DNA from 4 places in the Dinoroseobacter shibae DFL 12 genome. Region 1 is predicted to be linked to each of the others. Evidence: riboswitches for the same ligand, from Rfam matches in the RefSeq annotation. Region 1 holds a riboswitch; each other region holds the start of a gene.
What was found. Region 1 has a riboswitch for thiamine pyrophosphate ahead of thiC (phosphomethylpyrimidine synthase ThiC). Riboswitches for the same ligand answer to the same signal wherever they lie in the genome.
Positions count from the first base shown of each region.

Region 2: it holds a riboswitch for thiamine pyrophosphate, as region 1 does, so the genes downstream of both, thiD (bifunctional hydroxymethylpyrimidine kinase/phosphomethylpyrimidine kinase) here and thiC (phosphomethylpyrimidine synthase ThiC) in region 1, are expected to answer to the same signal.
Region 3: it holds a riboswitch for thiamine pyrophosphate, as region 1 does, so the genes downstream of both, thiC (phosphomethylpyrimidine synthase ThiC) here and thiC (phosphomethylpyrimidine synthase ThiC) in region 1, are expected to answer to the same signal.
Region 4: it holds a riboswitch for thiamine pyrophosphate, as region 1 does, so the genes downstream of both, thiC (phosphomethylpyrimidine synthase ThiC) here and thiC (phosphomethylpyrimidine synthase ThiC) in region 1, are expected to answer to the same signal.

Region 1 is NC_009958.1:13,819-16,896, reverse strand. Features, by position in the region: gene DSHI_RS20525 (recombinase family protein) at 58-657, shown strand; TPP riboswitch at 954-1,076, shown strand; gene thiC (phosphomethylpyrimidine synthase ThiC) at 1,178-2,986, shown strand; gene DSHI_RS22470 (hypothetical protein) at 3,037-3,078, shown strand, end outside.
Region 2 is NC_009952.1:935,720-938,797, reverse strand. Features, by position in the region: gene DSHI_RS04685 (efflux RND transporter periplasmic adaptor subunit) at 1-927, opposite strand, end outside; TPP riboswitch at 1,050-1,153, shown strand; gene thiD (bifunctional hydroxymethylpyrimidine kinase/phosphomethylpyrimidine kinase) at 1,214-2,011, shown strand; gene DSHI_RS04675 (FAD-dependent oxidoreductase) at 2,008-2,985, shown strand; gene thiS (sulfur carrier protein ThiS) at 2,969-3,078, shown strand, end outside.
Region 3 is NC_009956.1:97,127-100,204, forward strand. Features, by position in the region: gene DSHI_RS19555 (recombinase family protein) at 64-663, shown strand; TPP riboswitch at 960-1,082, shown strand; gene thiC (phosphomethylpyrimidine synthase ThiC) at 1,184-2,992, shown strand; gene DSHI_RS22440 (hypothetical protein) at 3,043-3,078, shown strand, end outside.
Region 4 is NC_009955.1:83,325-86,402, reverse strand. Features, by position in the region: gene thiC (phosphomethylpyrimidine synthase ThiC) at 3-1,811, opposite strand; TPP riboswitch at 1,913-2,035, opposite strand; gene DSHI_RS18595 (recombinase family protein) at 2,332-2,931, opposite strand.

The DNA.
Region 1 (3,078 bases):
GTTACATACGATCACGATCAAGACGAAGCTCGGCCAATTCTGGCCCAAGGATGTATCATGACCAAAACCCGCGTCGGTTATGCCCGCTGCTCGACCGACAAACAGGATCTCGCAGCGCAACGGACAGCGCTCCTCGCTCTCGATGTCGCGGAAGACCGGATCTACACCGATCACGGCCTGACCGGCACGAACCGGGAGCGGCCAGGTCTGGCCCAGGCACTCGCAGCAGTCCGCGAAGGGGACACGCTTGTCGTGCCGAAACTGGACCGGCTGGCGCGGTCGGTTCCCGACGCCCGGGCTATCGCTGATGAACTGGAAAAGCGCGGGGTGAAACTGGCATTGGGCGCATCGGTCCATGACCCGACCGATCCGATGGGTAAGATGTTCTTCAACATCCTCGCCACATTTGCCGAATTCGAGGCTGATCTGATCAGGATGCGCACCAAGGAAGGTATGGCCATCGCCCGCGCCAAGGGACGACTGAAGGGCAAAAAGCCAAAACTATCGGATCGTCGTCAGGCAGAATTGCGCCGCATGTATGACACGGGTGACTACTCGATCAGCGATCTGGCAGAGCTGTTCGACGTATCGAGGCCCACCGTCTATCGGGTCTTGCAGCGGACACCGAGCGCCGATGCGTCTTCGGCTGCGGTATAGCTGCCGATCGCTGCGCTGCACATGAACTCACACAACGCGGGACTTTTTTGCCGTTCGCTGCAGGCGCACCAATGTCTGGTTCAGCAAACCGTTCAACAAATGGTGGTTTTTGAACGAGCTGTGCTGCTTCACTTCCGGTAAAAGTGAGCGGCTACCATATTGATATTGAATCACACCCTTACGGATGACATTAATTTCTGGCTACATTTAAACCCCCTGAGGCCTGATAAAACTGGTCCGTCAGACCGCCACGGGAACAGCAGTTGACAAAGCCCCCCTTGGCGCACAACGTAGTCCTTTCTCACCCGGGGGGTCCCGACAAGGGGCTGAGAAACTGATGGTGCGGCAACGCATAGCGCAGTGACCCGACGAACCTGATCCAGTTCATACTGGCGTAGGGATGGTGTTCGGCTGTGCGGCATTGCCCTGCCTGTTTTTTACAGGCGTTTATCGCGTGGCTATTCTCCATTCAGTACGGCGGAGCTGGATCTCATTGCTATGAGCACGGAGATACTGACTCATGAAAGATCTGACACCAACCGTTACTACTGGACCCTTACCGGCATCCCGGCGCGTTTATCAGCCCGGAACGCTGCATCCCCAAATTCGCGTCCCTATGCGCGAGATTGATCTTCACCCTTCGGCTGGCGAACCGCCGGTTACGGTCTATGACAGCTCTGGCCCCTATACTGATCCCAGCGCTAAAATCGCTATCAACGGTGGCCTGCCGCGCCTGCGGGCAGACTGGATCGCCGCACGCAACGATATCGAGCTTTATGAGGGTCGCCATGTGCGTCCCGAGGATAATGGCTTTGCTGAGGGTGCCCGGCTGGTGCCCGAATTCCCGGTCCGCCACAAGCCGTTGCAAGCCAAGGCAGGACGCGCGGTCACGCAGATGGCCTATGCCCGCGCCGGGATTATAACACCCGAGATGGAATTTGTCGCCATCCGCGAGAACCTTGGCCGTAAGGCCGCGAAAGAGGCTCTGGTACGTGACGGCCAGGATTGGGGCGCGGCCATCCCCGATTTTGTGACTCCCGATTTCGTGCGCGAAGAAGTCGCCAGGGGCCGTGCGATCATCCCCGCCAATATCAACCACCCCGAGGCCGAGCCGATGGGGATCGGGCGTAATTTTCTGGTCAAGATTAACGCGAATATCGGTAACTCCGCCGTCACCTCCTCGATGGAGGAAGAGGTGGAAAAGATGGTCTGGGCCACACGTTGGGGCGCGGATACGGTGATGGACTTGTCTACGGGCCGCAATATTCACAACATCCGCGACTGGATCATCCGCAATTCTGCCGTACCCATCGGCACCGTTCCGCTTTATCAGGCGCTGGAAAAGGTCGAGGGTATCGCCGAAGACCTAAGCTGGGAGGTGTACCGCGATACGCTGATCGAACAGGCTGAACAGGGGGTGGATTACTTCACCATTCATGCTGGCGTGCGGCTGCATATGATCCCGATGACGATAAAGCGGGTGACCGGGATTGTATCGCGCGGCGGCTCGATCATGGCGAAATGGTGCCTGCATCATCACCGCGAAAGTTTCCTTTACGAGCACTTCGCTGAGATCTGCGAAATTGCCCGGGCATATGACGTCAGCTTCTCTTTGGGGGATGGGTTGCGTCCCGGCTCTATCGCGGACGCCAATGATGAGGCGCAATTCGCCGAACTGGAGACGTTGGGCGAACTGACGCAGATCGCATGGAAGCATGACTGTCAGGTGATGATCGAAGGACCGGGCCATGTAGCCATGCACAAAATCAAGGAGAATATGGACAAGCAGCTGGAGGTCTGCGGCGAGGCGCCGTTTTATACGCTCGGGCCGCTTACCACGGATATCGCACCGGGATATGACCACATTACCAGCGGTATTGGTGCGGCGATGATAGGCTGGTTCGGCACGGCGATGCTTTGCTATGTCACTCCCAAAGAGCATCTAGGTCTGCCTAACCGTGACGATGTGAAGATCGGTGTCATCACCTACAAGATTGCGGCTCATGCTGCCGATCTGGCCAAGGGGCATCCGGGAGCGCAGATCCGAGATGACGCGTTGTCACGCGCGCGGTTCGAGTTCCGCTGGGAGGATCAGTTCAACCTCTCGCTTGATCCCGAAACCGCGCGCTCGATGCATGACGAAACCTTGCCGAAAGAGGCGCATAAGGTCGCGCATTTCTGCTCCATGTGCGGACCGAAGTTCTGCTCGATGCGGATCAGCCACGATATCCGCGCCGAGGCGCAGAAGGACGGCATGGCGAAAATGGCCGAGAAGTTCCGCAAAGGCGGTGATCTTTATGTTCCTCTTGATAAGGTAAAGGAAATATAAGGGGTGACAGGTTCGCCGGAAGCGTAATATCGGAAAGACCTGTCACCAATATGCGGCTGGCGCAGCGCATCCCCAGCCAGATTGTCATGCAC
Region 2 (3,078 bases), on a different replicon from region 1:
CCAGCCCTGCGCGCCCTGCACCAGCGCATCCTTCGGCACGGCAAGGGCTGCGCGCGGCGCGCTCACGGGCACTTGCAGCGTGATCGACTGACCCACGGCCAGGGTCGCACCCAGCGCGTCAAGGTCCCCCGACAACCGCACGGGCCGTGTCCGGGTCGAGACGCTCTCGGTCGGCAGGATCGCGCGGATCTGCAGGTCGAGCTGTTGCCCCGCCTCGCTCACTCCCTTGACGGTCACCCCCGGGGGAATGGCGGGCGCGAATTGAGACGGAACTTGAGCTTCGATCTCCAACGCATTGATATCAATGATGCGCGCGATCGGATCTCCGACCGAGATAAACTGCCCGGGATCGGCCGCCACCGACAGGACCACCCCCGCGAAAGGGGCCGTGATCCGCGCGCGGTCCAGGGTGTAGCGCGCCCGTTGCTCGGCGGCCTCGGCATTGAGAAGCCGCGCGCGGGCCTGGTTCAGCTCTCCCGTGGCCGCCGCCAGATCGCTCATGGCGTCGTCAAACCGCGCCGAGCTGAACGATGCGGTGTTGCGCAACCCTTCCACGCGGTCACGGGCATCCTCGGCGCGGCCGAGCTGTGCTTCGGCCACGGCGATCCCGGCCCGGGCCTCGGCGATGTCGGCCAGCGCTTGCTCCAGCTCGATCTGCGCCAGCTCGGTATCGAGCACCGCAAGGGTCGCCCCCTCGGCCACCCGGTCGCCCACCAGCACCGCGACCTCGTCCACGATCCCGGCCGTCCGGGACGCCACAGCACTGTCGCGCGAGGCCACGACCTGCCCGAAGACCGGCAACGTCTCGGCAAGCGCGCGCTCCTCGACGGTCTCGGTCACCACGGCGGCAGGACGCTCCTGCGCAAACAGAGGCGGAACGGTCGGCAGAACCATGAGGGCGAGCATGAAATACAGAGGGCGGAGCAAGGAACACAAGGTCATGGGAAGAGGTCTTTCGGGTCAGGACGGGATGCACAGGTAGCACAAGTGCGGCACCTGCACAGGGAGATCGGGCTTGCACCTTCGTGATTTCCGCCCTACCTCTGCGTCAACAACCGTTGGGGTGCCCGATTCAGGGCTGAGAGGCGCACTGTGCCGACCCATGGAACCTGATCCGGGCAATACCGGCGTAGGGAACGGTCATCGTGGCAATCTCTCTTTTGCCCCTGCCCTGTCCCCGAACCGAGACCGCCCGCCTGACGAGAGGCGCGACATGGCGACCGCATTGACGATTGCAGGCTCGGATTCCGGCGGCGGCGCCGGGATACAGGCCGACCTCAAGGCGTTTTCCGCGCGCGGGGTCTACGCAACCAGCGTGATCACCGCGCTCACCGCCCAGAACACCCGCGCCGTCACGATGGTCGAGGGCGTCTCCCTCCCGATGATCCGCGCCCAGATGGCGGCCGTGTTCGAGGACATCGCCGTGGACGCGGTCAAGATTGGGATGCTGGGCACGCCCGAGGTGATCGCCGCCGTGGCCGAGGGTCTGGCGGGGTTCAAGGGCCCCGTCGTGCTCGACCCGGTGATGGTGGCGAAATCCGGCGACGCGCTGCTGGCGGCGGAGGCCGAAGAAGCGCTGGCGACCCATCTGCTGCCCCGCGCGACCCTGCTGACCCCCAACCTGCCCGAGGCCGCGCGCCTGCTGGGCGGGGACGAGGATGACGACCCCGCCGCCATGGCCGCCGCCGGCCAGGCCCTGCGCACCATGGGCGCGGGCGCAGTGCTGATGAAGGGCGGCCACGGGCGCGGCGCCACATGCGTTGACCTGCTGGTGGATGGCGAGGATGCGCCCCTGCGGCTCGAGGCCTCGCGCATCGCCACCCGCAACACCCACGGCACCGGCTGCACCCTCTCGGCCGCCATCGCCGCCGAACTGGCCAAGGGCGCGGACCTGCGCGGCGCGATCACCGCTGCCCATGGCTACCTGCAAGGGGCCATCGCCGCCGCCGACCGGCTCGATATCGGGACGGGCCACGGCCCGGTTCACCATTTTCACGAGGTCTGGCCATGACCCCCATCGCCATCCTCGGCGCGGGCATCGCGGGCCTCTGCGTCGCGACCGAACTGGCCGCCCGCGGCGCGCAGGTCACTCTGCACGACCCCGCTGGCCCGCCCGGCGCGCATCACTGCTCCTGGTGGGCGGGGGGGATGCTGGCGCCCTGGTGCGAATACGAGAACGCCGAGGAGCCGGTGCTGATCCACGGGCAGGAGGCGCTCGACTGGTGGGGCGTGCGCACAACCGTCACCCGCCGCGGCACGCTGGTGGTGGCGGCGCCCCGCGACCGGCGCGACCTCGACCGCTTCGCCCGCCGCACCCATGGCCACCGCCCGGTCACCGCCGACGAGATCGCCACGCTGGAACCCGATCTCGGCGCGCGCTTCCCCGCAGGCCTGTTTTTCGAAGGCGAGGCCCATCTCGACCCCCGCCGCGCCCTGCAAGACCTCGCCGACGCGCTCGCCGCCCAAGGCATCCCGATCCGCCCCGGCCCGGCCCCCGCCGAGGCCCGCGTCGTCAATTGCACCGGCCTCGCCGCCCGCACCACCTTGCCCGGGCTGCGCGGCGTGAAGGGCGAGATGCTGGTGCTGCGTGCCCCCGACATCCGCCTCACCCGGCCCATACGCCTGCTGCACCCGCGCATCCCGCTCTACATCGTGCCGCGCGGGGACGGGGTCTACATGCTCGGCGCCACCATGGTGGAGGCCGAGGATCGCGGCCGCATCTCCGCCCGGGCCATGCTGGAGCTGCTCAGCGCGGCCTACGCGCTCAACCCCGCCTTCGCAGAGGCCGAGATCCTCGAGATCGGCACCGACCTGCGCCCGGCCTTCCCCGACAACCTGCCCCGCGTCACGCGGCAAGGCGATGTCACCCATGTGAACGGGCTCTACCGCCACGGCTACCTGATGGCCCCGGCGCTCGCCCGCGAAACCGCCGACGCCCTGCTCGGCCCCGCCCCGACGGAGACCCCCCATGCAGCTCATCATTAACGGCGAGACCCGCACGACCGAGGCCGCGACCCTCGCGGACCTGCTGACCGAGCTCGGCCATTCCGGCAGCGTCGCGACGGCCGTGAACGAAAT
Region 3 (3,078 bases), on a different replicon from region 1:
TTTTGCGTTACATACGATCACGATCAAGACGAAGCTCGGCCAATTCTGGCCCAAGGATGTATCATGACCAAAACCCGCGTCGGTTATGCCCGCTGCTCGACCGACAAACAGGATCTCGCAGCGCAACGGACAGCGCTCCTCGCTCTCGATGTCGCGGAAGACCGGATCTACACCGATCACGGCCTGACCGGCACGAACCGGGAGCGGCCAGGTCTGGCCCAGGCACTCGCAGCAGTCCGCGAAGGGGACACGCTTGTCGTGCCGAAACTGGACCGGCTGGCGCGGTCGGTTCCCGACGCCCGGGCTATCGCTGATGAACTGGAAAAGCGCGGGGTGAAACTGGCATTGGGCGCATCGGTCCATGACCCGACCGATCCGATGGGTAAGATGTTCTTCAACATCCTCGCCACATTTGCCGAATTCGAGGCTGATCTGATCAGGATGCGCACCAAGGAAGGTATGGCCATCGCCCGCGCCAAGGGACGACTGAAGGGCAAAAAGCCAAAACTATCGGATCGTCGTCAGGCAGAATTGCGCCGCATGTATGACACGGGTGACTACTCGATCAGCGATCTGGCAGAGCTGTTCGACGTATCGAGGCCCACCGTCTATCGGGTCTTGCAGCGGACACCGAGCGCCGATGCGTCTTCGGCTGCGGTATAGCTGCCGATCGCTGCGCTGCACATGAACTCACACAACGCGGGACTTTTTTGCCGTTCGCTGCAGGCGCACCAATGTCTGGTTCAGCAAACCGTTCAACAAATGGTGGTTTTTGAACGAGCTGTGCTGCTTCACTTCCGGTAAAAGTGAGCGGCTACCATATTGATATTGAATCACACCCTTACGGATGACATTAATTTCTGGCTACATTTAAACCCCCTGAGGCCTGATAAAACTGGTCCGTCAGACCGCCACGGGAACAGCAGTTGACAAAGCCCCCCTTGGCGCACAACGTAGTCCTTTCTCACCCGGGGGGTCCCGACAAGGGGCTGAGAAACTGATGGTGCGGCAACGCATAGCGCAGTGACCCGACGAACCTGATCCAGTTCATACTGGCGTAGGGATGGTGTTCGGCTGTGCGGCATTGCCCTGCCTGTTTTTTACAGGCGTTTATCGCGTGGCTATTCTCCATTCAGTACGGCGGAGCTGGATCTCATTGCTATGAGCACGGAGATACTGACTCATGAAAGATCTGACACCAACCGTTACTACTGGACCCTTACCGGCATCCCGGCGCGTTTATCAGCCCGGAACGCTGCATCCCCAAATTCGCGTCCCTATGCGCGAGATTGATCTTCACCCTTCGGCTGGCGAACCGCCGGTTACGGTCTATGACAGCTCTGGCCCCTATACTGATCCCAGCGCTAAAATCGCTATCAACGGTGGCCTGCCGCGCCTGCGGGCAGACTGGATCGCCGCACGCAACGATATCGAGCTTTATGAGGGTCGCCATGTGCGTCCCGAGGATAATGGCTTTGCTGAGGGTGCCCGGCTGGTGCCCGAATTCCCGGTCCGCCACAAGCCGTTGCAAGCCAAGGCAGGACGCGCGGTCACGCAGATGGCCTATGCCCGCGCCGGGATTATAACACCCGAGATGGAATTTGTCGCCATCCGCGAGAACCTTGGCCGTAAGGCCGCGAAAGAGGCTCTGGTACGTGACGGCCAGGATTGGGGCGCGGCCATCCCCGATTTTGTGACTCCCGATTTCGTGCGCGAAGAAGTCGCCAGGGGCCGTGCGATCATCCCCGCCAATATCAACCACCCCGAGGCCGAGCCGATGGGGATCGGGCGTAATTTTCTGGTCAAGATTAACGCGAATATCGGTAACTCCGCCGTCACCTCCTCGATGGAGGAAGAGGTGGAAAAGATGGTCTGGGCCACACGTTGGGGCGCGGATACGGTGATGGACTTGTCTACGGGCCGCAATATTCACAACATCCGCGACTGGATCATCCGCAATTCTGCCGTACCCATCGGCACCGTTCCGCTTTATCAGGCGCTGGAAAAGGTCGAGGGTATCGCCGAAGACCTAAGCTGGGAGGTGTACCGCGATACGCTGATCGAACAGGCTGAACAGGGGGTGGATTACTTCACCATTCATGCTGGCGTGCGGCTGCATATGATCCCGATGACGATAAAGCGGGTGACCGGGATTGTATCGCGCGGCGGCTCGATCATGGCGAAATGGTGCCTGCATCATCACCGCGAAAGTTTCCTTTACGAGCACTTCGCTGAGATCTGCGAAATTGCCCGGGCATATGACGTCAGCTTCTCTTTGGGGGATGGGTTGCGTCCCGGCTCTATCGCGGACGCCAATGATGAGGCGCAATTCGCCGAACTGGAGACGTTGGGCGAACTGACGCAGATCGCATGGAAGCATGACTGTCAGGTGATGATCGAAGGACCGGGCCATGTAGCCATGCACAAAATCAAGGAGAATATGGACAAGCAGCTGGAGGTCTGCGGCGAGGCGCCGTTTTATACGCTCGGGCCGCTTACCACGGATATCGCACCGGGATATGACCACATTACCAGCGGTATTGGTGCGGCGATGATAGGCTGGTTCGGCACGGCGATGCTTTGCTATGTCACTCCCAAAGAGCATCTAGGTCTGCCTAACCGTGACGATGTGAAGATCGGTGTCATCACCTACAAGATTGCGGCTCATGCTGCCGATCTGGCCAAGGGGCATCCGGGAGCGCAGATCCGAGATGACGCGTTGTCACGCGCGCGGTTCGAGTTCCGCTGGGAGGATCAGTTCAACCTCTCGCTTGATCCCGAAACCGCGCGCTCGATGCATGACGAAACCTTGCCGAAAGAGGCGCATAAGGTCGCGCATTTCTGCTCCATGTGCGGACCGAAGTTCTGCTCGATGCGGATCAGCCACGATATCCGCGCCGAGGCGCAGAAGGACGGCATGGCGAAAATGGCCGAGAAGTTCCGCAAAGGCGGTGATCTTTATGTTCCTCTTGATAAGGTAAAGGAAATATAAGGGGTGACAGGTTCGCCGGAAGCGTAATATCGGAAAGACCTGTCACCAATATGCGGCTGGCGCAGCGCATCCCCAGCCAGATTGTC
Region 4 (3,078 bases), on a different replicon from region 1:
CCTTATATTTCCTTTACCTTATCAAGAGGAACATAAAGATCACCGCCTTTGCGGAACTTCTCGGCCATTTTCGCCATGCCGTCCTTCTGCGCCTCGGCGCGGATATCGTGGCTGATCCGCATCGAGCAGAACTTCGGTCCGCACATGGAGCAGAAATGCGCGACCTTATGCGCCTCTTTCGGCAAGGTTTCGTCATGCATCGAGCGCGCGGTTTCGGGATCAAGCGAGAGGTTGAACTGATCCTCCCAGCGGAACTCGAACCGCGCGCGTGACAACGCGTCATCTCGGATCTGCGCTCCCGGATGCCCCTTGGCCAGATCGGCAGCATGAGCCGCAATCTTGTAGGTGATGACACCGATCTTCACATCGTCACGGTTAGGCAGACCTAGATGCTCTTTGGGAGTGACATAGCAAAGCATCGCCGTGCCGAACCAGCCTATCATCGCCGCACCAATACCGCTGGTAATGTGGTCATATCCCGGTGCGATATCCGTGGTAAGCGGCCCGAGCGTATAAAACGGCGCCTCGCCGCAGACCTCCAGCTGCTTGTCCATATTCTCCTTGATTTTGTGCATGGCTACATGGCCCGGTCCTTCGATCATCACCTGACAGTCATGCTTCCATGCGATCTGCGTCAGTTCGCCCAACGTCTCCAGTTCGGCGAATTGCGCCTCATCATTGGCGTCCGCGATAGAGCCGGGACGCAACCCATCCCCCAAAGAGAAGCTGACGTCATATGCCCGGGCAATTTCGCAGATCTCAGCGAAGTGCTCGTAAAGGAAACTTTCGCGGTGATGATGCAGGCACCATTTCGCCATGATCGAGCCGCCGCGCGATACAATCCCGGTCACCCGCTTTATCGTCATCGGGATCATATGCAGCCGCACGCCAGCATGAATGGTGAAGTAATCCACCCCCTGTTCAGCCTGTTCGATCAGCGTATCGCGGTACACCTCCCAGCTTAGGTCTTCGGCGATACCCTCGACCTTTTCCAGCGCCTGATAAAGCGGAACGGTGCCGATGGGTACGGCAGAATTGCGGATGATCCAGTCGCGGATGTTGTGAATATTGCGGCCCGTAGACAAGTCCATCACCGTATCCGCGCCCCAACGTGTGGCCCAGACCATCTTTTCCACCTCTTCCTCCATCGAGGAGGTGACGGCGGAGTTACCGATATTCGCGTTAATCTTGACCAGAAAATTACGCCCGATCCCCATCGGCTCGGCCTCGGGGTGGTTGATATTGGCGGGGATGATCGCACGGCCCCTGGCGACTTCTTCGCGCACGAAATCGGGAGTCACAAAATCGGGGATGGCCGCGCCCCAATCCTGGCCGTCACGTACCAGAGCCTCTTTCGCGGCCTTACGGCCAAGGTTCTCGCGGATGGCGACAAATTCCATCTCGGGTGTTATAATCCCGGCGCGGGCATAGGCCATCTGCGTGACCGCGCGTCCTGCCTTGGCTTGCAACGGCTTGTGGCGGACCGGGAATTCGGGCACCAGCCGGGCACCCTCAGCAAAGCCATTATCCTCGGGACGCACATGGCGACCCTCATAAAGCTCGATATCGTTGCGTGCGGCGATCCAGTCTGCCCGCAGGCGCGGCAGGCCACCGTTGATAGCGATTTTAGCGCTGGGATCAGTATAGGGGCCAGAGCTGTCATAGACCGTAACCGGCGGTTCGCCAGCCGAAGGGTGAAGATCAATCTCGCGCATAGGGACGCGAATTTGGGGATGCAGCGTTCCGGGCTGATAAACGCGCCGGGATGCCGGTAAGGGTCCAGTAGTAACGGTTGGTGTCAGATCTTTCATGAGTCAGTATCTCCGTGCTCATAGCAATGAGATCCAGCTCCGCCGTACTGAATGGAGAATAGCCACGCGATAAACGCCTGTAAAAAACAGGCAGGGCAATGCCGCACAGCCGAACACCATCCCTACGCCAGTATGAACTGGATCAGGTTCGTCGGGTCACTGCGCTATGCGTTGCCGCACCATCAGTTTCTCAGCCCCTTGTCGGGACCCCCCGGGTGAGAAAGGACTACGTTGTGCGCCAAGGGGGGCTTTGTCAACTGCTGTTCCCGTGGCGGTCTGACGGACCAGTTTTATCAGGCCTCAGGGGGTTTAAATGTAGCCAGAAATTAATGTCATCCGTAAGGGTGTGATTCAATATCAATATGGTAGCCGCTCACTTTTACCGGAAGTGAAGCAGCACAGCTCGTTCAAAAACCACCATTTGTTGAACGGTTTGCTGAACCAGACATTGGTGCGCCTGCAGCGAACGGCAAAAAAGTCCCGCGTTGTGTGAGTTCATGTGCAGCGCAGCGATCGGCAGCTATACCGCAGCCGAAGACGCATCGGCGCTCGGTGTCCGCTGCAAGACCCGATAGACGGTGGGCCTCGATACGTCGAACAGCTCTGCCAGATCGCTGATCGAGTAGTCACCCGTGTCATACATGCGGCGCAATTCTGCCTGACGACGATCCGATAGTTTTGGCTTTTTGCCCTTCAGTCGTCCCTTGGCGCGGGCGATGGCCATACCTTCCTTGGTGCGCATCCTGATCAGATCAGCCTCGAATTCGGCAAATGTGGCGAGGATGTTGAAGAACATCTTACCCATCGGATCGGTCGGGTCATGGACCGATGCGCCCAATGCCAGTTTCACCCCGCGCTTTTCCAGTTCATCAGCGATAGCCCGGGCGTCGGGAACCGACCGCGCCAGCCGGTCCAGTTTCGGCACGACAAGCGTGTCCCCTTCGCGGACTGCTGCGAGTGCCTGGGCCAGACCTGGCCGCTCCCGGTTCGTGCCGGTCAGGCCGTGATCGGTGTAGATCCGGTCTTCCGCGACATCGAGAGCGAGGAGCGCTGTCCGTTGCGCTGCGAGATCCTGTTTGTCGGTCGAGCAGCGGGCATAACCGACGCGGGTTTTGGTCATGATACATCCTTGGGCCAGAATTGGCCGAGCTTCGTCTTGATCGTGATCGTATGTAACGCAAAAGGCCCCTCCAATGATACTATAACCGGACCAGTCAAATGAGAATCGTTTTCCGTTGCAAACACTGGGAGCAGTTCGTTGATAATC